DNA from 2 places in the Paenibacillus sp. FSL R5-0912 genome. Region 2 is predicted to be linked to the other one. Evidence: predicted binding sites of a transcription regulator. Region 2 holds the regulator's gene; the other holds the start of a gene.

Region 1 (10,798 bases), 2.7 Mb from region 2:
AGGATCGCTGGCTCAGGGCAATGCCCAGTCGGCAATGCTGCATCTGTCCCCGATGGGCGGAGAGGACCCTAATATTGTGCGGGTCACCTTCACTCCGATCCACCGCCGTGAAGGCGGGCGGATCGCAGGGACGATTGCGGTGCTGCAGGATGTTACCGAGCAGGAGAACCTCGAAGAGTCCCGCCGCGAGTTCGTGGCGAATGTATCCCATGAGCTGCGGACGCCGCTTACAACGATTAAGAGCTATGCGGAGGCGCTGGATGATGGTGCGCTGGAGGATCCGCAGCTGGCCGTGCGGTTTGTCGGGGTCATCCGCAACGAGACAGAGCGGATGATCCGGCTGGTTACCGATCTGCTGCATCTGTCGCGTCTGGATTCCAAAGAGTCCAGTCTGCGCATTCAGCAGACGGACATTTCCGAGATGCTGGAGGATGTGGCGGACCGCTTCTCCTTCCAGATCCGCCAGAAGCGGATTCATATCAGCACCAGAGTGCACAAGGAGATAGCCACTGCCTGGCTGGACCGCGATCAGATTGATCAGGTGCTGGGCAATCTGGTCTCCAATGCCCTGAAATATACGCCGGAAGGCGGAACGATCCGGCTTGAAGCGCATAAGACTGAGGACGGAATGCTCGCAGTATCTGTACGCGATTCCGGGATCGGGATTCCGAAGAAGGACATTGAACGCATATTCGAACGCTTTTACCGGGTTGATAAAGCCCGCTCGCGGAATATGGGCGGCACGGGTCTCGGGCTGTCCATTGCCCGGGAAATTGTCAAAGCGCACGGCGGCTCCATTTCCCTGCAGTCTGAGCTGAATGAAGGCTCGCTGGTAACGTTCACGCTGCCTTTGATGAAGCATAGGGGGAGTGAGGCGTGAAGGAGAAAATCAAGTCATGGATGCTGGTCTTGCTGATACTCGGAAGCCTCGTGGAGAGTTATTACCTGATTTACAGGCTGCCGGGCAGCGACTCGGCGGTGTTATCGGAGAATCTGTATGTGAAGACCGATATTATGGGCCCTAAAGAAAAGGTCGAGAATCTGCTCTATCCCGATAAAATGATCATTCATATGGGCGAAGACAAACACACGCTGTTCTATCCCAGCTCAACCTTCTATAATCTGATTCTGAACCGGCTGAAGGGACGCAGCTTCGAGAGCTTCCAGCGCCGCTCGGTGCAGGACTTCGACTGGAATAAGATCCGCCGGGAGAATCCGGGCATTGAGCTGTCCTTCGGGGCAGGTATTCCGGTAACGCTGCTGCAGCGGGTGATGCAGATCTCGCCGGACTCGCTGTTTGAAGGAGAGAGCATCGACCGGATCTGGATTTACAATATCAAGAATGATTCCAAAGCACATGCCATCTTCTTCAGCACACGCGGTGATATTGTCTATGAGGCGGCGAAGGCGGACCTGACGGTGCAGGACGTGCAGCAGCATGTGGACTTCGGCAAGAACCTGACACCTTATACCTCTGTGAACGGCGAGTATTATGTGCCTGAGGCGGCCATCCCGCTGGTTGAGGTAGTGATGCCTGCGGGTAAGTATACGATTGAGCAAATGCAGAGCAATCTGTTCATCGATGCGGGCAGCACAAGATATATTCCTGAGAAGGACGGCTCCAAGATCTACACCGACAGCAAGCGCAGCCTGCAGGTGGATCAGGAGCAGAACTGGATGAGCTTCAGCGATCCTGCCGCCCTTCCGGATGGAGACAGTACACCGGCGAAGGATGCGCTGGAGGCGGTGGATTACGTCAATATGCATGGCGGCTGGAACGGAACCTACAGGCTGGCTGCTACAGAAGAAGGCCGGCAGGACCGCAAGGTATCTTTTCAGCAATATTACGGCGCCTACCCGTCAGGTTCCTATCCGATCATGAGTGATTCTCAGCTCCAGTACGGAGTGATTCATCTGGAGCTGCAGCAGGGGACCGTATCCTCTTATGAGCGCTCCCTGATGTATATGGATGAAGAGAAGTCGGAGAAAACAATTGTTGAGCTGTCCGGGGGCGAAGCACTGAAACAGCGTCTTGCCCAGATTGGAAGCTCCCTGCGGATTACTGATCTGACCCCCGCCTATATGCCTACGCTGACAGGGGAGAAGCTTAAGCTTCATCCGGTCTGGCGGGTTACGCTCAGTGATGGCAGTGTGCTGACGCTGAATTAGATTAAGATTATCTAAGGAGGAAACGGTATGGACTGGGGAAGAGCCAAAAGTGTATTAATCTACGCCTTTCTGGTGCTGAATCTGCTGCTATGCTATCAGCTATGGATAGATGTGCGCGATCAGGTCAGCGCGGGGCTTGACTTCACTTCCCTGTCCGCAGAAACGCAGGCGGTGATGGAGGAGAAGGGCATCCGGCTGCTGTGTCCGATTCCGGCTGCCACTCCGCAGCTGCCTGATATCACGTACCGCTATTCCGGAGAAGAGCAGAACGAAGTGCCGGTGAAGCTTAATGAGCCGATCGACAGCAAGCTGATGTATTCCTCGTTCTCCGAACTGAGCAGCCTGCTGGAGAGCCAGATTACGGATATTGCGAATTACCGCTTTGATTCACAGGAGAGCGAGGTGGGCAAGTTCGTGCTTCATCCGCTGGTGGACAATAAGTGGTCACTGTTCAGAGTAAGGCTGGAGCTGATTAACAGTGACCAGAAGATTGTGGCGTACCGCTGGCCGCAGATTGAGATCGGTGCCAGCCGGAGCGATAATCTGCAAAAGGTGCTTCCGGCCTCGCAGGCGCTCAGCAGCCTGATCGAGAAGTATTTCCCGGCCAATTCTGCGGTGAAGGAGATTGAGCTTGGCTATTACGGTGAATTATTCAACTCCGAGAGCCAGGTGGCTTCGCCGATGTGGCGGTTTATGCTGGAGAACGGCAGCGCCTATTACGTGGATGCAATAAGTGCGGACATTATCAGTCCTAAGACAACAGAGTAGAAGGAGCAGGAGAGATATGGGGATTTCATTTACAGTACTGTCCAGCGGTTCTACCGGGAATGTGACGGTGGTGCGTAACGGCGAGACCACGCTTATGATCGATGCGGGCCTTAGCGCGAAGCGCATTGATGAGCTGCTGGCCATGCGCGAGCTGACGGGAGCAGATTTAGACGGGATTCTTGTGACCCATGAGCATTCCGATCATATCAAGGGGCTGGGGGCGATTGCGCGCAAATACGATCTTCCGATCTATGCGAATACCAATACCTGGGGAGCGATAGAGAAGGGAATCGGCAAGATTGCTGAGCATAACCGGGTCATTATGGAAACCGGGCAGCACCGGGATTTCGGCAGTATGCGGGTAGAGTCGTTCGCGATTTCCCATGATGCTGCGGAACCGGTAGCCTACAATTTCTACGACGGCAAAGAGAAGCTGTGCGTAGCGACAGACCTCGGGTATGTCAGTGATAAGGTGAGGACGGCAATATCCGATGCCGATGTGCTTGTGCTGGAATCGAATCATGATATTGAGATGCTGCGGATGGGGCGTTACCCGTGGAATACGAAGCGGCGGATTCTTGGCGATCTGGGGCATCTGTCCAATGAGGCGGCGGGAGCGGCGCTCAGCGAGATACTGACGGGGCGGACCAAACGAACCTATCTGGCCCATTTAAGCAGAGACCACAATATGATGGATCTGGCGAAAATGTCCGTACGCGGGGCGATGGAAGACCGGGGCTGCTTCTTCAAAGACAGCGAGTTCAGGCTCTGTGATACTTATTATGACCGGCCTACGCCATGGGATAAGGTGAGCCAGTCATAAGACGGTCCAGTTCAGCGATTTGGTGCTCCAGCTCCTGACGGGTGAATAGCCCTTTGGCAATCAGCAGCTCGATCAGTGCACTTTGGACAAGAATCAGATGATAGTGTTCATCCTTGAGATCCCCCAGCTTGCCGATAAACTGTACCAGATCCATACTTGTTGAGAATGACTCCATAGTCCGGCCCTCCTTTTAAATGAATTGTAGCAGTAATGTAAATATTTCACATGTTATTTAACACAGAAAAAATGTGGGCGGCGCTGTTGCCTGTGATACAATCATATAGAGCGTTCCTTTAAGTTATGAGCTGTTTGCCGCTTCTAATTCTAGTGTAGTCTTTTAGGTTGCAAAATATTCCGGATACAAGCTTATAAACTTTTTAGTAGGTTGCAAGAATAGGAGAGCCCCCTTGCGCTTAGAAACCACAGGAATGTGGTGAATGAATCAAGTGAAACCTTTTAGCACTTTGTGAAGTCTAAGAGATATAGCGGTTAAGCTCGGGCGTGGTTGCTTGGCGTTCAGGTCTTGAATGCGGTGGCAATAGAGGGGAGAGGATGTAACGTGGGATTGTTTGATGATGATTTCTATTCAACCAAGGTGTCGCGGCGCAGAGCCGGCAAACAGGGTACCTCCAAAGGATACGCCGAAGGGAAATGGTCTGTCCGCAGATCGCGGCGTTCACTGGCTACATGGCAGGTATCGCTGATCTGCTCCGTATGCAGTGCGGTAGTGGCTGTATTGCTGTTCAGTCTGGTTACGGGACAGCTGACCGAGGAGAAAGCACAGGCTCCGGCAGTAATTGATAATGTGGCTGTGAGCAGTGCAGACCCGTATGACCGGATTATTCAGGCTGCCGCGCTTGTCCGCCCGGCGGCAGTAAGCATCATTAATCATAAGGAAGACAACAAGGAACTTAATATTCTCGATGAGTCTGCATTAGGATCGGGAGTTATCTATAAGAAGGACGACAATAAGGCATATATCATTACCAATAATCATGTGATTGAAGGCTCCGGCAAGCTGGAGGTTGTTACCGTGGATGGTGTAACCCGCAAAGCGGAGCTGATCGGTACCGACAAGGTGAGTGATATCGCAGTGCTCTCTATTGATGCCAAAGGGATTAACACGGTTGCACAGATCGGGGATTCCTCCAAACTTCGTCTGGGGGAGACGGTCATTGCGATCGGGAACCCGCTGGGCCTCGGCGATACGCTGACCTCTGGCATTGTCAGTAATACAGAGCGGACGATCCCGGTATCTCTGAACCAGGATGGGGTATACGACTGGGAGCAGGAGGTTATCCAGACTGATGCTGCCATTAATGAAGGCAACAGCGGGGGCGCACTGGTTGACCTGGACGGCAAAGTGATCGGCATCAACACGATGAAGATTTCGGATACGGGCGTGGAGGGGCTGGGATTCGCGATACCCGCCAACCATGTGATGGAGACAGCAGATGAGCTTGCGGCTAACGGGAAAATTGCCCGTTCCTACCTGGGTGTGTACTCTGTGGATTTGAACAATCCGTATGTACCGCTGGCTGAAGACCAGCGCAAAGAGCTTAACCTTCCAACTACGGTAACCGATGGGGTTGTGGTATTGGATGCAGTGGGTCCGGCTAAGGATGCAGGCCTGCAATTCAATGATGTAATTACCAAGTTCGATGAGAAGCCGATTACATCCACCTTGTCCCTGCGCAAGTATTTGTACGATCACACCAAGATCGGTGATGATCTGCAAATTACATTTTACCGCAATGGTGAAGTGAAGCAGGTGACGGTACAGCTTCTTGAGAAACCCGAGGAATAAAACCGGAAGCTGCCGTATATAATATTAAGGCAGTCAGGATAACGGAAACGGTTCAGGCCGTCCTCTTATGCAAAATTTAAGAGGACGGAGCCCGTTTCAAGACCAAAATAATGGGGTAAACATGAATATCGGCTATAAATATTACTATTTAGACCAACTGGTAACCCTTACATTGGGAAGAAGTCCTTATAAGGGAAAAAACGGAGAAATTCGGATAGGACAGCTTGCCTTTGTTAATCAGGTGTGGTAACATGAAATTATTCATACAATTGATACCTAATTCTCGCATTGAAAAGGGCTGTCAAATGAATCACAACCTTTCTCAATGTGTGAATTTTTTCTTTGTCTGAAGATAAAAAGAACATATTAATTTAAATTTGTGGAGGTAACACACATGCAAACAGGTACAGTTAAATGGTTCAACGCAGAAAAAGGATTCGGTTTCATCGAAGTTGAAGGCGGAAGCGACGTATTCGTTCACTTCAGCGCAATCACTGGCGACGGCTTCAAAACTTTGGACGAAGGCCAACGCGTTGAATTCAACGTTGTTCAAGGCAACCGCGGACCACAAGCCGAAAACGTTGTAAAACTGTAATTAATAGAAGGTACCGTCCCCGCTTGTGAAAGTTGGGACGGTCTTTTTTTATCGTTACTGAGCTTGTAACATAAAGGAAGGGAGGAACGGCAATGAACTACCGGAAGAAGCCTTTGGAGGAAGTACCGGAAGAAAATACCGCAATATGGGCCTGTACCAACGATGGATGTAACGGATGGATGAGGGATAATTTCGCATTTGAGCATGCGCCTTCTTGCCGTCTCTGTCATTCCCCGATGGTTCGTAGCATGAAGATGCTGCCGCAATTGCTTAATTCGAATGGCGATCTCAAATCGCTTAAGAAGGGTATTTCCATTACCTAAACCAATGCCTTTATGAACCAAGACAACTATAAATGATAGACAAATCCAAGACGGTGAAACCGTCTTATTTTTTTTGCTTTCTAACCGTAATATTGTGATATTTGTCACAAATTTATTGAATTTCATGCTCAAACAGGGTGTATAATGTGATAATTATCACACTTTAGGCCCTGGAAATTTGACAGAATAGACATATCGAATGGGGAGAAGGAAGGGGAGAAATATGGATACAGTAATACTGTCGCGTATACAATTTGCGTCGACGACGATTTTTCATTATTTCTTTGTGCCGGTATCGATCGGACTAGCGCTCTTAATTGCTATTATGGAGACCATGTACGTTAGAAAAGGCAATGAAGAGTACAAAAGAATGGCGCAGTTCTGGGGGAAGCTGTTCCTCATTAACTTCGCAGTAGGCGTAGTGACAGGGATATTGCAGGAGTTCCAGTTCGGAATGAACTGGTCTGACTATTCGCGCTTCGTCGGTGATGTTTTTGGAGCCCCGCTAGCGATTGAAGCCTTGTTGGCATTCTTCCTGGAGTCCACGTTCATCGGAATCTGGATCTTCGGCTGGGATAAGGTATCCAAGCGTATTCATCTATTATCGATCTGGCTGGTAGCCTTCGGAACGATGCTCTCGGCATTCTGGATTCTGGCCGCCAATTCGTTCATGCAGCATCCGGTAGGATTCCAGATCAATAATGGACGGGCTGAAATGAATGATATCTTCGCATTAATTACAAACGGTCAGCTGCTGGTGGAGTTCCCGCATACAGTACTCGCCGCATACGCTACAGGCGCATTCCTGGTAACAGGGATTAGTGCTTATAAATTACTTAAGAAGCAGGACGTTCCCTTTTTCCGGAAATCGTTCGAAATCGCAGCCATTGTCGGTATTATCTCTTCATTTGGCGTAGCGGTTGCCGGACATGCCCAGGCGCAGTATCTGGTGGAGACCCAGCCGATGAAGATGGCCGCGTCCGAAGCATTATGGGGTGAGAGCGGAGACCCGGCACCTTGGACGATTTTTGCCAATATCGATACAGATAATAAAACCAACAGCAATGAAATTCAGGTTCCGTATCTGCTAAGCTTCTTGTCTTACAGTAAATTCTCCGGTGAAGTTAAGGGTATGAATGAGCTGCAGGCGGAATATGAACAGAAATACGGTCCAGGGGATTATATCCCTCCTGTCAAAACAACGTTCTGGAGCTTCCGCATCATGGTTGCGGCAGGCTCGCTAATGATTGCGCTTGGTGTGTATGCCATCTACCTCATGTGGCGTAAGAAGATGGACAAACCGAATACCTGGTTCATGCGGTTCATGTTCTGGGGGCTGCTGCTTCCGCCGATTGCCAACACCTCAGGCTGGATTATGACGGAGATCGGGCGTCAGCCATGGACAGTATTCGGACTTATGACTACGGAAGACAGTGTATCACCTAATATTACAAGCGGACAGGTGCTGTTCTCGGTGATTTCGTTTACCGCAATCTATGCCATACTGGGTGCGGTAATGATCGGCCTGTTCATCAAGGTTATCAAAAAAGGTCCTTATGCTATGGATAACGAACACGGCGAATCCCACGATCCGTATAACAAGGAGGACTAACCCATGTCACTTAATGAATTATGGTTTCTGTTGATTGCGGTGCTGTTTGTCGGGTTCTTCTTCCTTGAAGGCTTTGACTTCGGTGTAGGAATGGAGACGCAGATTCTGGCCAAGAATGATACAGAGCGCCGGGTACTGATTAATTCCATCGGGCCGTTCTGGGATGCGAATGAAGTATGGCTGATTACGGGGGCGGGCGCGATGTTCGCCGCTTTCCCGCATTGGTATGCGACGCTGTTCAGCGGATTCTATATCCCGTTCGTGTTCGCCTTGCTGGCCCTGATTGCCCGCGGTGTTGCCTTTGAATTCAGAGGTAAACGCGATTCGAAGACGTGGCAGAAAACCTGGGATGTCTGCATCTTCTTCGGCAGCTTCCTGCCGCCGTTCCTGCTGGCTGTGGTGTTTGCCAGCTTCATCAAAGGCTTGCCGATTGACGGGGATATGCAGATGTATGCTGGTTTCTTCGATATCGTAAACGCCTATACAGTTGTAGCGGGAATTACAGTAGTCCTGCTGTGTCTGGTCCATGGACTGATGTTCACTACGCTCCGCACCCTTGGAGATTTGCAGGAACGGGCACGCAAGCTGGCCCAGAAACTGCTGATTCCTCTGGCAGCGCTGCTGGTGGCCTTCGTTATAATGACGTACAATATGACAGATATCTTCGATAAACGCGGAACCCTGCTATGGATTGTAGTTGCTCTAGGCGTAGTCGCTTATCTGCTCTCCGGATATTTCATGACCAAGAAGAAGGATGGTTATGCCTTCGGAATGACCGGGGCGGTAATGGCGCTGTCGGTAGCTTCGATCTTCATCGGACTGTTCCCGCGGGTCATGATCAGCTCGCTGGATCAGGCGTTCAACCTGACGATTACGAATGCGGCCTCAGGCCACTATTCACTGAAGGTAATGACGATCGTGGCGCTGACCTTGCTGCCATTCGTGCTTGGTTATCAGATCTGGAGTTATTTCATCTTCCACAAACGGGTTCACGAGAAGGAGCATCTTGAATACTAATGGATAAAAATTTGCTTGGGTACAAAGGAGTAAAGCCTGTATTTCTGATTGTCGGCTTCCTTACCCTGGTGCAAAGCCTGTCCATTCTTCTGCTGGCGAAATCGCTGGCCGAAGTTGTCTCTGCGCTGTTTGCGGGAGAACCGCTGAAGGAACAAGGGGCTAAATCGCTCTTGTTCCTTCTTGCGTTTCTCGTGCGCCATGCCTGTGCCATGCTGATGAGCCGTACATCTTACCGCTTCGCGGAAGCTACCGGCAGCAGCATGCGGAGACAAATGATGGACAAGCTGTTCCAGCTGGGACCGAGGCTGGCAGGTGACCGGGGAACCGGGAATGTGGTCACACTTGTGCTTGAAGGAGTAACCAAGTTCCGCACCTACCTGGAACTGATTATTCCGCGGATGGTCGGCATGGCGGTAACACCGGCTCTCCTGCTTGTCTATGTGTACACCCAGGATACGTCCAGCGGTGTTATTCTTACCTTAACGATGCCGATCATCATTGTCTTCATGATTCTGATCGGTATGACGGCCCGCAAGCAGATGGACCGTCAGCTGAAGTCCTACCGCACGTTGTCCAATCATTTCGTGGATTCGCTGCGCGGGCTGGAAACGCTGAAATTCCTTGGACGCAGCCGCAGCCATAGCGAGAGTATTGCAGCGGTCAGCGACCGCTACCGCTCGGCCACGATGCGTACGCTGCGCGTGGCGTTCCTGTCTTCATTCGCCATGGACTTCTTCACGATGCTGTCGGTGGCATCGGTAGCGGTAAGCCTCGGGCTGCGTCTGGTCAATGAGCAGATGACACTGGTTACAGGATTAACGATCCTGATTCTGGCCCCGGAATATTTCCTGCCGGTGCGGCTGGTGGGTGCGGACTTCCATGCCACACTAGACGGCAAGGAAGCCGGAGAAGCGATGAAGAGCATTATTGACCGCGAGACCGTGCAGGCGAAGCTGCTGGAGCCGGGGGAACAGGAGGCTATACAGGACGGCAAGGCTCCGGGAGCGTTTTTCACGTGGAACAATAACAGCTCTTTACGGCTTAACGGAGTTAGCGTCAAGTATGAAGAAGAAGGTGCATCCTCGCTCGAAGAGGTGAAGCTTGAATTCAAAGGATATGCGAAGATCGGAATTATCGGGGAGAGCGGGGCAGGCAAGTCTACACTCGTGGATATCCTGGGCGGCTTCCTTCATCCGACCTCCGGCAATATCACGATTAACGGGAATGGGGTCAGTGCGCTTACGGATGAGGAGTGGCGCAAGCAGACCGCTTATATTCCGCAGCGTCCTTACATCTTCAGCGGCACACTGGCTGACAATGTGCGGTTCTATTATCCGGAAGCTACGCAGGAGGCTGTTGAGGCAGCACTGGAGTCCGCCGGACTATCGAAGCTGATATCCTTGCTGCCTGGCGGGTTGGATGAAATGATCGGCGGCGGCGGACGTTCGCTCAGCGGCGGACAAGAGCAGCGTGTGGCACTGGCCCGTGCTCTCTTGAGCAGCCGCCCGGTTATGCTGCTGGATGAGCCGACGGCTCACTTGGACATTGAGACAGAATATGAGCTGAAGGAAACGATGCTGCCGCTGTTCGAAGGCAAGCTGGTATTCCTGGCTACGCACCGCCTGCACTGGATGATTGACATGGATCTGATTGTCGTCATGCAGCAGGGACGGGTAGCCGAAAC
Region 2 (10,798 bases):
CAGAAGGTCATGGTCAGCACGCATACGATCAATCTTCAGGATCAGCTGCGTGAGCGCGACATCCCTCTTTTGACGAGTGTTGTGCCCTTCCCGTTCAAGGCAGCGATCTTTAAGGGGAGAGGTCACTATCTGTGTCTCCGCAAGTTTGAACATAGAATGAATAAAAGGGACTTCACAAGTCCCAGGGAAGAAGCGCTTACGGCCGCCCAGATGATGGTCTGGCTGACCCAGACGGAGACTGGCGATGATGAAGAGCTGAACTTAAGCGGACGCGGCGGTGATTTCTGGGAGACCGTAGCCAGTGATACCGACTCTTGTCTGGGACGCTCATGCCCATGGTTCCGGAAATGTTATTATCACCGGGCCAAGCATGAAGCCGGTATTTCCGATGTGGTGGTGACCAACCACTCCAAGTTATTCGCAGATGTTAAGGCCGGGCATCAGCTGCTTCCGGCTTACGAGCATCTCGTAATTGATGAGGCTCATCATCTGGAGGACATTGCCGGCAAACATCTCGGAATGCAGATGAAATATTTTACCGTGGCGCATACGCTCACCCGTCTGTACAAGGACAGCCGGAGCGGACAGCTGCCGGCCTTGCGCCAGACCCTGCAATCGTCCGGCAGTGAGCAGGCTTCGGAATGGAGCGGCGTTATCGACCGGATCTATCCGGATCTGCTTACTGTCAAGGAGTCCTGGGATACGCTCAGCGACAAGCTCTTCGGCTTGCTGCCTGAACGCAGCGATGCCGGAGCCGGTGAAGCCGGCCAACTGGTCGTACGCCTGCAGCCGGGCAAGAAGCCCAAAGAGTGGGAGGAGCTGGCCGCTCTGGAGAATACACTCCATCTCAGCTTGAGCGATATCATCCGCAAGGGTGATAAAATGCTCAGTGAGATGCGTGATACGGACAGTCAGTCCTCTTCGGACAGTCTTGTGACGGATATCGGCGGGTTGTTCAAGGACCTGGCCTCCATCCGGGAGCAGATCCGTTTCTTTATGGGACTGAATGACGAGAATATCGTGTACTGGCTGGAGGGGAGCGGCAATTACCGCGGCAAGTCGCTGCAGATGTATGCCGTTCCGGTGGATGTGAGCACTCAGCTCAGGGAACTGTTCTTCGATAAGAAGAAGAGTATCATCCTGACATCGGCTACCTTGTCTGTGGATAAGTCATTCCAGTTCATGATCGATAATCTCGGTCTTGGTGAGGCTGCAGAGCAGGGACGTCTACAGACAGCTCTGCTTCCGTCACCGTTCAAATACCGTGAGCAGGCACTGCTTGTCATTCCACGTGACTTCCCTAGTGTCAAGGGAAGCATTGGGGATGCCCGCTTTGTGGACACACTGGTTCATTCTCTGGCAGAAACTGCTGTGGCTACCCGCGGGCGGATGCTGGTGCTGTTCACCTCCTACAAGATGCTGCGCCAGGTCTATGATCCGCTCAAAGAAGCCCTGACTTCGCAGGATATCGCTGTGCTTGGACAAGGCGTAGAAGGCGGTAGCCGGAGCAAGCTGATCCGTCGGTTCCAGGACAGCTCGGCGTCAGTCTTACTGGGGACGAGCAGCTTCTGGGAAGGTGTAGACATTCCCGGGGATGCTTTGACCTGTCTGGCTATTGTCAGACTGCCGTTCCAGCCGCCCAATCATCCGCTGGCTGAAGCGAAGTCTGAGCTGCTTCAGGCACAGAAGAAGAATCCGTTCATGAAGCTGTCCGTCCCGCAGGCCGTAATCCGCTTCAAGCAAGGCTTCGGGCGGTTGGTACGCACCGCGCAGGACCGCGGAATCGTTATTGTATATGATACCAGGGTAATCGAATCTTATTATGGGAAGTATTTCCTGTATTCGCTGCCCGGACCCAAGATGGAGCATATGCTGACGGATCAGATCGTTCCGCGGATTGCAGAATGGCTTGAAGATGGCGGGGTTTAATAATCCGTCGGCGGCTGATATTATGTATAAGTAATTATTGTTCTGAAGTCCCGCGCTCCACGGCTCCTGCCTAAACGGGCAGGCCTGGAGCACGGTTCCTATAATCGGCTTAACAGCAGTGAAGCTTGATCAAGCAGCATATGCTTTCAAAACAAGCGTATGCTTACGAAGCAAGTTTTGCGAAGTCATTCAAGAAGTATATGCTATCAAAACTTTTAGGAGGAGAAAACATGAAATCGGATAAAATATCGGAGGCCGTCGTTCGCAGACTCCCAGTGTACCTGCGTTTCCTGAACGATCTCCAAAAACGTGAAATCTCAACAGTTTCTTCTCAGGAGCTGGGACAGAAGCTTGATCTCAACCCCGCCCAGATCCGCAAGGACCTGGCTTATTTTGGTGATTTTGGCAGAAAGGGCATTGGTTATGATGTCTCTTATCTGATTGAGAAGATCCGGCATATTCTGAAGCTGGACCAGCAGATTAATGTAGCTCTTGTAGGTGCAGGTAATCTCGGCCACGCCTTGTCGAATTACAATGCCTACTTGAAGGATACGATGAAGATTACAGCTGTATTTGATGCTTATGAGCCTAAGGTAGGCCAGCAGATCAACTCGTTGACTGTCCAGCCGATGAGTGAGCTGGGGGATACCATCCGTGCACAGGGCATCCGCATTGGGATTATTACCGTTCCGGACAGTGAAGCACAGAACGTTGCTGACATTCTGGTGGATTCGGGTATTGAGGCGATCCTGAATTTTGCTCCTGTAATTCTTAAGACTCCATCCAATATCCGGATTCATGCCGCCGATTTCACTACGGATTTGCAGAGTCTGGCTTATTATTTGCATGACGGAAAGGACGAAGCTGAAGATGAGCAGCAATAAAACCATTATTAAAGACGGCCGTTTTCTGGTTCCTGGCAGCGATAAGCCGGTGCTGAGCGGTTATATGACCATCGAAAATGATCTGATTACTTACATAGGTGAAGCGAAGCCTGTAATTGAAGAGGATGCCGAGGTTATTGACGGTAGCCGGCTGCTGTTCATGCCGGGTCTCGTCAACACCCACGGCCATGCGGCGATGTCGCTGCTGCGCGGCTACGGCGATGATATGGTGCTGCAGGCTTGGCTGCAGGAAAAAATGTGGCCGATGGAAGAGAAATTCACCGGTGAAGATGTATACTGGGGCACCTCACTATCCGTTCTTGAGATGCTGAAGGGCGGCACTACGACCTTCCTCGATATGTATGATCATATGGACCGGGTTGCTGAGGTTACGGAGCAGTCAGGCATCCGTGCAGTACTTATGCGCGGTGTTATTGGCCTGTGTCCGGAAGAGGTGCAGAACCACAAGCTGGCGGAGGCGATTGCTTTTGCCCGGAACTGGCATGGCAAGGCTGACGGCAGAATTACTGCAATGCTCTCGCCCCATGCGCCTTACACCTGTCCTCCGCAGTTTTTCATGAAGTTTGTTCAGGCGGCACATGATCTTGATCTGCCGATGCACACGCATATGTCCGAAACGCGCCATGAAGTGGAGCAGAATGTGGCCGATTACGGCCTGCGACCGGTCGCGCATCTGGAGAAGCTGGGAATGTTCACCCGGCCGTCCCTGATCGCCCACGGTGTTCATCTGAACGATGAAGAGATTGAGATTCTGGCCCGCCATAATGTTGGCGTATCTCATAATCCCGGCAGCAACCTTAAGCTGGCCAGCGGAGTAGCCCGTGTTCCTGAGCTGCTTAGAGCAGGAGTTAAGGTCTCCCTGGGTACGGACGGCGCGGCAAGCAACAACAATCTGGATATGTTTGAGGAAATGCGGCTGGCCGCGCTGATTCATAAAGGCGTAAGCGGTGATCCAACGGCAGTACCTGCTCCTGAGGCGCTGCTCATGGCGACAGAATATGGTGCACATTCGATTTTCCTGAACCAGGTAGGCCGGCTTGCAGCAGGGATGAAGGCTGACTTCATTGCGATTGATATTGATCAGCCGCATTTGCTGCCGCATACCGACCTCTTGTCCCATGCCGTGTATTCGGCTAGTGCCAAGGATGTGGAACATGTCTGGGTCAACGGTAAACAGATTGTGAAGCACGGACAATGTCTGACACTAGATGAAGAGGCTATCCGCCGCAAAGCGCAGGAAACGTTCGAAGGACTGCTGAAACGGTAATTTAGGTTATTTGGAAAGGAAGCTGCATGTTGAAGAAGAGGAGAAAATGGCTTCCGCTGGGGATTTCCCTGGTTCTGCTCCTTCTGTTCGGACTAAGCCAGTTTTATGCCTACATTATGAAGGATCAGTGGAACGAGCGGAGTGAAGCCAAAGAGATTGCCAGAGCACGGGCTGGCTTAACTGAGGTATCCAAAGCACAGAAATCCGTCTGGGATGAAAATGCGATTTACTGGGTGCTTACCGGAAAAAATGATGCTGGAACCGAGCTGATGGTTTGGGTCCGCTTTACCAAGGAAGGCCAGCCAGCCGGAGGCGAAAATGATTTATATGCGGAGGAGCTCAGCAAAGGGACTTCGGAGGCGCAGATCCGTGATAGTATAGCTGCCCAGCTTCCGGGTATTACGATTAAACGGCTGCTGCCGGGAGTGTATAACGGAGAATATGCCTGGCAGCTGTTCTACAAAAAGGACGGCAGGTTCTATTACAGCTTCTATCGCTTCACAGACGGCAGTGCCATCGGTGAAGGGTATAGCCTGCCCAACCGGTAAGCGGCAGCAAGAATGGACTACAGCAGGAGCGGGGGGACAGTTGAACTGTTCTCCCGCTTTTTTAAATGGTTCTTCAAGGGAGAGAACAATCTATAACCATTCTTGGACTTGTAGCCTACTTGGAGCTATGGCTTAATAATAGGGGAGGAATAGATGAATCCATTTCGATGGCTTGACAGCTGGATAGCATCTCAGTATATGCGATGATACATACCGGATTGTCATATCGGAAGTATTCATTCCCGGCATCTGCTTCAACCATAACTGACATTCAGGAGGATCACGAAGTTGGAAATTCTAGCCTATTTAGATCAGGCGGTAACGTTGTTCAAAGAGGAGCTGGGGACAAATTTGTCCGGGATTTATCTGCACGGTTCGCTGGCGATGGGCTGCTTTCATCCGGATAAAAGTGATATTGATCTGCTGATTGTCATACACGACAAGCTGCCTGTAGAGGTCAGCCGGAAACTGGCCAAGAAAGTGATAGCTTATCACGACAGTCTGCCTAACCAGCGCGGGATTGAGCTAACTGTTGTACTGAAGCAATACCTGAAGAACTTTGTACATCCTACTCCTTTTGAGTTTCATTTCTCGGACTTTCATCTGGACCGGTACAGAAAGGATGAGCATTATCTGTGCGGCGGTTATGAGGATAGAGATCTTGCGGCTCAATTTGCCGTAGTCTATCAGCGGGGATTTATTTTGTACGGCGAACCTATCCGCGATGCGTTTCTGCCGGTGGACCGGCAATATTACCTGGATTCTATCCTTGGTGATATTGGGGATGCAGCTCAGCAAATCATAGATTCTCCAGTGTACTACACACTGAATTTGTGCCGGGTGCTGTATTTTGTGCGGGAAGAAGCTGTGTCTTCCAAAAAGGAAGGCGGGGAGTGGGGCCTGCAGCATTTGCCGGCTAAATATCACGGATTGCTTAAGCAATGCCTGGATGAATATAGCGGAGGGATAAGCGGCGGCGGATATGATCATGCGTTATTAATTGATTATGCAGAATACATGGCCGGCGAAATCAGACAGCATCAAGCTAAAGTGTAAATTCAAACTATCGCTGAGTGAAGCGGACTGAGAAGCCCCTATTTCTTCTAAAAAGCTTATTTTGGCATCAAAGCGGACTGAGATTCTGTTATCTTGTTCATTTGAGCCTGAAATGGGTTGTAATCGGTCAATTAACGGAACCTGAGTCCGCTGGGCCCGCAAATCCGCCTAATCTGCACAATTAACGGAACCTGAGTCCGCACCAGCGGCAGACGGATAATGGAAGCGACGACCCTCACAAAGAGGGTAAAGCCGCTTCAGCTTTGGTCCTGGAGGAATTAATGCGACTCCTAAGTCCATGTCATACAAAAAGAGAGCGCCACAGGCATATATATTGCCTAGAGGGCGCTCTTTTTCTGTTACCCTTACCAGCAAAGCTAAATCTGTCCACATGTATTGCCGATAAGAAAGATAATCTACTGGATCATCCAGAAATTAGAATCAAAAATTTTAAATATATTCACACTTTTATGTAAAATGGTATATACACTTATGATATACTACTACTTGTATCAAGACATGCTTAAGAGCATGTCAGTCTCGGAAGGGCGCTAGACACGCTAGTTTGGTCATTATTATAGATTTATGCTCGGTCATTTTTGAGAGGAGGACGTTTCTTGAAACTGCGTCTTATGCCTGTACTGCTAACGTCTCTGCTGTCCGCTGCATTGTTATTCGGTGGCTGGTATTCGTACCGCCAGTTCGCTGTGCAGGAGCCGCTGCAAAAGCTTGTGTCATCCTATGAGGGAGTGAAGGATTCCCATATTAGTATTAAACGCAATGAGGTTACTTTGAAACTTGATTTGCAGCCAGGCACGAAATTACGTGAGCTCGTGCAGTATGTATCCAAAGAGGGCAGCTCAGCTATCAACGGCCGGACGCTCAAATTGGATGTGCAGCAGAACTCCAGCGCTTTGCTGGATGAGTATTGGGATAAAGCCATGTTCTCTGTTGCAGAGGCGATGGAGAGCCGGAAGTATACATTAATACCTGCTAAGCTGGATGGTCTGAAGACGCAAGACAGCAAGTACAGCGGGGTTACAGCAACAACGGAAATTGATGACAACAACGTGTATGTGAGTCTAAGCAACGGTACAGAGAGTAAGTTCATCATTCTGCCGCGTGCGGCGGCTACGATGGGAGTGTGGAACAATGCCTAAGTATTGGAAAGAGGTGCTGGCCGGATTTGTTCCGGTCATGCTGATTTTTATGGTTTTTGTCGGGATTAACATTTTCCCTGTGATTATTGCATTCGGCATGGTCGCTGCCCTCCTGTTTATTGCCCACGCTCGCGGCGGTCTGACGGTAAATGCAGGCGCAGATAAGAAACGTAAGAAGAATGGGCCCTCCAAGCTGACTTTTGAAGAAATCGGCGGCCAGGACAACGCTAAGCAGGAATTGCGGGAAGCACTGGACTTTCTGATCCGGCATGAAGAAATCAGCAAATTCGGGATTCGCCCGCTGAAGGGGATTCTGCTGACCGGCCCTCCGGGAACCGGCAAGACGCTGATGGCCAAGGCTGCGGCACATTATACCAACTCAGTTTTTGTGGCTGCATCAGGCAGTGAGTTCGTGGAAATGTATGTCGGTGTCGGCGCCGGACGTGTCCGTGATTTGTTCAAGGATGCCCGTACCCGTGCGCTTAAGGAAAATAAGCAAAGTGCCATTATTTTTATCGATGAGATTGATGTCATCGGCGGCAAGCGTGAAGGCGGACAGCAGCGTGAATACGATCAGACGCTTAATCAGCTGTTGACCGAGATGGACGGGATCTATAACAATGAAACCCCGCGCATTCTGCTGGTAGCAGCAACGAACCGCAAGGAAATGCTGGACTCCGCACTGCTTCGTCCGGGCCGGTTCGACCGTCACATCCATGTGGACATGCCGGACAAGAAAGGCCGCAAGTCGATTCTCGATCTGCATGCCAAGAACAAACCGCTGCATGAAACGGTAAGTCTGGATAAAATCGCCGAGGAAGCTTATGGCTTCTCAGGTGCGCAGCTGGAAAGCGTGATGAACGAAGCGGCGATTTACATGATGCGTGAGAATCTGACCCAGGTAGAGCAGCGTCATCTCTCGATGGCCATTGACAAAGTGATGATGGGTGAGAAGACCGACCGGGAAACGAATCATGAAGAGAAACAGCGGGTAGCGATTCATGAGCTGGGACATGCTATTATGGCTGAACTGCTGCGTCCGGGAAGCGTTAGCCAGGTTACTCTGACTCCGCGTGGACAGGCTCTCGGATATGTAAGACATAATCCGCAGACCGAGCAGTATTTGTACACGAAGGATTATCTGGAGAATCAGATCATGATTGCCCTGGGCGGAGCAGCTGCCGAAGAGATGTATTACGGCGGACGCAGTACCGGTTCACGCGGAGACTTTGACCAGGCGCTGAATATTGTAGAGACGATGATGAAGTCAGGACTCACCTCTCTCGGAATAGCGAATCTGCAAATGGTAACCACTGAAGAGCTGATGAAAGAGAATAGTAAAATTCTGGATGAACTGATGGTCCGCACGAATGACCTGCTCAATAAGCAAAGAAATGTATTTGATTACTCTCTTGACATTTTAATGAAGGAAGAAGTTCTCTCCGGAGAGCAATTTCGTTGTCAATTTCGTGACAGTGTCCTTTTACCGGCATAATTCTTTATGCCGGTTATTTTTTTTTACTTTTCAGACATGCTAAGATATCATTATATGTCGGGCTACATATTTTTTACGACAGACAAGGTACAATACAAAAGTATAGATACCTGAAAGGATGGAGACTTTTAAATGAACTTTAAAAAAATTGGTGTCATCGGCGGTGGCACAATGGGTCAAGGGATTGCTGAAATGCTGGCAGCCAAGGGCCTGGATGTAATGCTGGTGGAGAAAACTGCAGACAGACTGAACTACTCCTACGAAATGATCGAGACCAGTCTCGACAAGCAGCTGGAGAAATGGGCTATTACCCAAGCGGAGAAGAAGCTTATTCTTAGCCGTATCCAGAAAGTAACACATTTCGCTGAACTGAGCTCGTGCGATATGGTCATTGAGACCATCGTTGAAGATCTGGAAGCGAAGCAAAAGGTATTCAATCAGCTCGATCAGGTGTGTCCGAGCCACATTATCCTTGCCAGCAACACGTCAACTTTAAGTTTGACTGAGCTTGCAAGCTCGACAATGTATCCGGAACGCGTAATCGGCATGCACTTCATACATCCTGTAGCGAAGGTTGATCTGGTTGAAATTGTGCGCGGACTGAAAACTTCCGACAGCACTTTTGAAGATACCAAAACTTTTGTTGATGAGATCGTTGAGAAAAAAGGCGTTATGATTTATGAATCCCCCGGATTTGTAAGCTCACGCCTCATTTGCCTGTTCATCAACGAGGCTATGCACGTTCTGCAGGAAGGTGTTGCTTCCCCTGAAGATATTGACGATGCTATGCGTATCGGTTATCAGTTCCAGAACGGGCCGCTTGAAATGGCAGACCGCTTTGGTCTGGACTCCGTCCTTGCCGCACTTGAGAACATGTTCCGCGAATACGGCGAGCTGAAGTATCGTCCTTCAACGATTCTTAAGAAGATGGTACGTGCAGGACAACTGGGTGCGAAATCGGGCGAAGGCTTCTTCAAGTATGACAAGGATGGTGACCGTATATGAATATTTTAGTAATTAACTCCGGCAGCTCTTCATTGAAATACCAGCTGTACAATATGACTGATGAATCTGTACTTGCCAAAGGTCTGGTAGAACGGATCGGAATGGATTCCTCCATTCTGAACCATAAGCCAACCGGCAAACAGGAAGTAACAGAAGTAAGTGAAATTCTTGAACACAACACGGCAATCCGCAAAGTGCTTGCTTGTCTGACTGACAAAGAGCATGGCGTGATTGCTTCCATTAACGAAATCAATGCTGTCGGCCACCGTGTAGTACACGGGGGGGAATTCTTCAAAGCTTCCGCACTTGTGGATGCAGATGCGAAGACAAAGATCCGCCAGCTGTTTGACCTTGCGCCGCTGCATAACCCGGCTGCGATGATGGGGATTACGGCAACTGAAGTGAATATGCCTGGAGTACCGCAGGTTGTTGTATTTGACACTGCCTTCCACCAGACGATGCCAGAGAAGGCTTATATGTATGCTATTCCAAGAGTGCTGTACAACAAATACAAAGTCCGCCGCTACGGCGCACACGGAACTTCCCACGATTTCGTCAGCAAAGCTGCTGCAGATTATCTGGACCGTCCTCTGGGCGAACTTAAGATTATCACTTGCCACATCGGTAACGGTGCCAGCGTAACTGCAGTTGCTGGCGGAGTGTCGGTAGATACTTCCATGGGTATGACTCCGCTTGAAGGCCTGATGATGGGTACACGCAGCGGTGACCTTGACCCGGCAATCGTTCCTTATGTGATGAACAAGGAAGAGCTGTCTGTCGGTGAAGTGAATTCCATGCTGAATAAGCACAGCGGACTGCTGGCTATTTCTGGCGTTAGCAGTGACATGCGTGATATTATTGACGGTGCGGAGAAAGGCGAGCCTAATTCTACGCTTGCTTTTGAAATGTATGAGTACCGTTTGCGTAAATACATCGGCTCTTATGCAGCTGCTATGAACGGCGTAGATGTGATCGTGTTTACTGCCGGTGTGGGCGAGAATGCTTCCCTGCTGCGTGAAAAAGTACTGAACAATCTTACGTTCCTCGGAATCGAACTGGATGCAGAAGCGAACAAGGTTCGCTCCGGCGATCCGCGCCGCATTTCTACGGCTGGTTCCAAGGTTCAGGTGCTTGTGGTTCCGACAAACGAAGAGCTTGTCATTGCACGCGATACTTACAGTATTGTGCAAGGAATTAACGGCTAAATTAGAGGAGAGATCTTAGGCATGGCTAACAAGAGTGTAATCAAGAGCGTGAATGAGCATGTCGGAGAGAGCGTTGTTATCGGCTGTTGGGTTAACAACAAGCGCTCCAGCGGTAAAATTCAGTTCCTGCAGCTTCGGGATGGTACAGGCTATATCCAGGGCGTTGTGGTCAAATCGGAAGTACCTGAGCAGGTCTGGGATGATGCCAAGAGCCTAACTCAGGAAAGC

What was found. Region 2 encodes Rex, which represses fermentation and respiration genes when NADH is low (regulators of the CRP and FNR family bind a similar motif). Its sites were predicted from a motif close to TTGTGAAATATTTCACAA; they were not measured.
Region 1: a site for Rex is predicted at 6,578-6,595, ahead of R50912_RS32715 (cytochrome ubiquinol oxidase subunit I). Genes of this name have one in related genera too.

The regions. Positions count from the first base shown of each region.
Region 1 covers NZ_CP009282.1:7,672,458-7,683,255, reverse strand. Annotated here, with positions in the region: gene walK (cell wall metabolism sensor histidine kinase WalK) at 1-880, shown strand, start outside; gene R50912_RS32750 (YycH family regulatory protein) at 877-2,169, shown strand; gene yycI (two-component system regulatory protein YycI) at 2,197-2,937, shown strand; gene R50912_RS32740 (MBL fold metallo-hydrolase) at 2,954-3,760, shown strand; gene R50912_RS32735 (hypothetical protein) at 3,729-3,935, opposite strand; gene R50912_RS32730 (S1C family serine protease) at 4,320-5,567, shown strand; gene R50912_RS32725 (cold-shock protein) at 5,962-6,162, shown strand; gene R50912_RS32720 (cold-shock protein) at 6,255-6,485, shown strand; gene R50912_RS32715 (cytochrome ubiquinol oxidase subunit I) at 6,709-8,097, shown strand; gene cydB (cytochrome d ubiquinol oxidase subunit II) at 8,101-9,114, shown strand; gene cydD (thiol reductant ABC exporter subunit CydD) at 9,114-10,798, shown strand, end outside.
Region 2 covers NZ_CP009282.1:4,929,477-4,940,274, reverse strand. Annotated here, with positions in the region: gene dinG (ATP-dependent DNA helicase DinG) at 1-1,929, shown strand, start outside; gene R50912_RS20890 (redox-sensing transcriptional repressor Rex) at 2,160-2,813, shown strand; gene R50912_RS20885 (amidohydrolase) at 2,800-4,101, shown strand; gene R50912_RS20880 (cell wall elongation regulator TseB-like domain-containing protein) at 4,131-4,649, shown strand; gene R50912_RS20875 (aminoglycoside adenylyltransferase domain-containing protein) at 4,938-5,705, shown strand; gene R50912_RS20870 (hypothetical protein) at 6,323-6,865, shown strand; gene R50912_RS20865 (AAA family ATPase) at 6,858-8,360, shown strand; gene R50912_RS20860 (3-hydroxyacyl-CoA dehydrogenase family protein) at 8,493-9,365, shown strand; gene R50912_RS20855 (acetate/propionate family kinase) at 9,362-10,570, shown strand; gene asnS (asparagine--tRNA ligase) at 10,592-10,798, shown strand, end outside.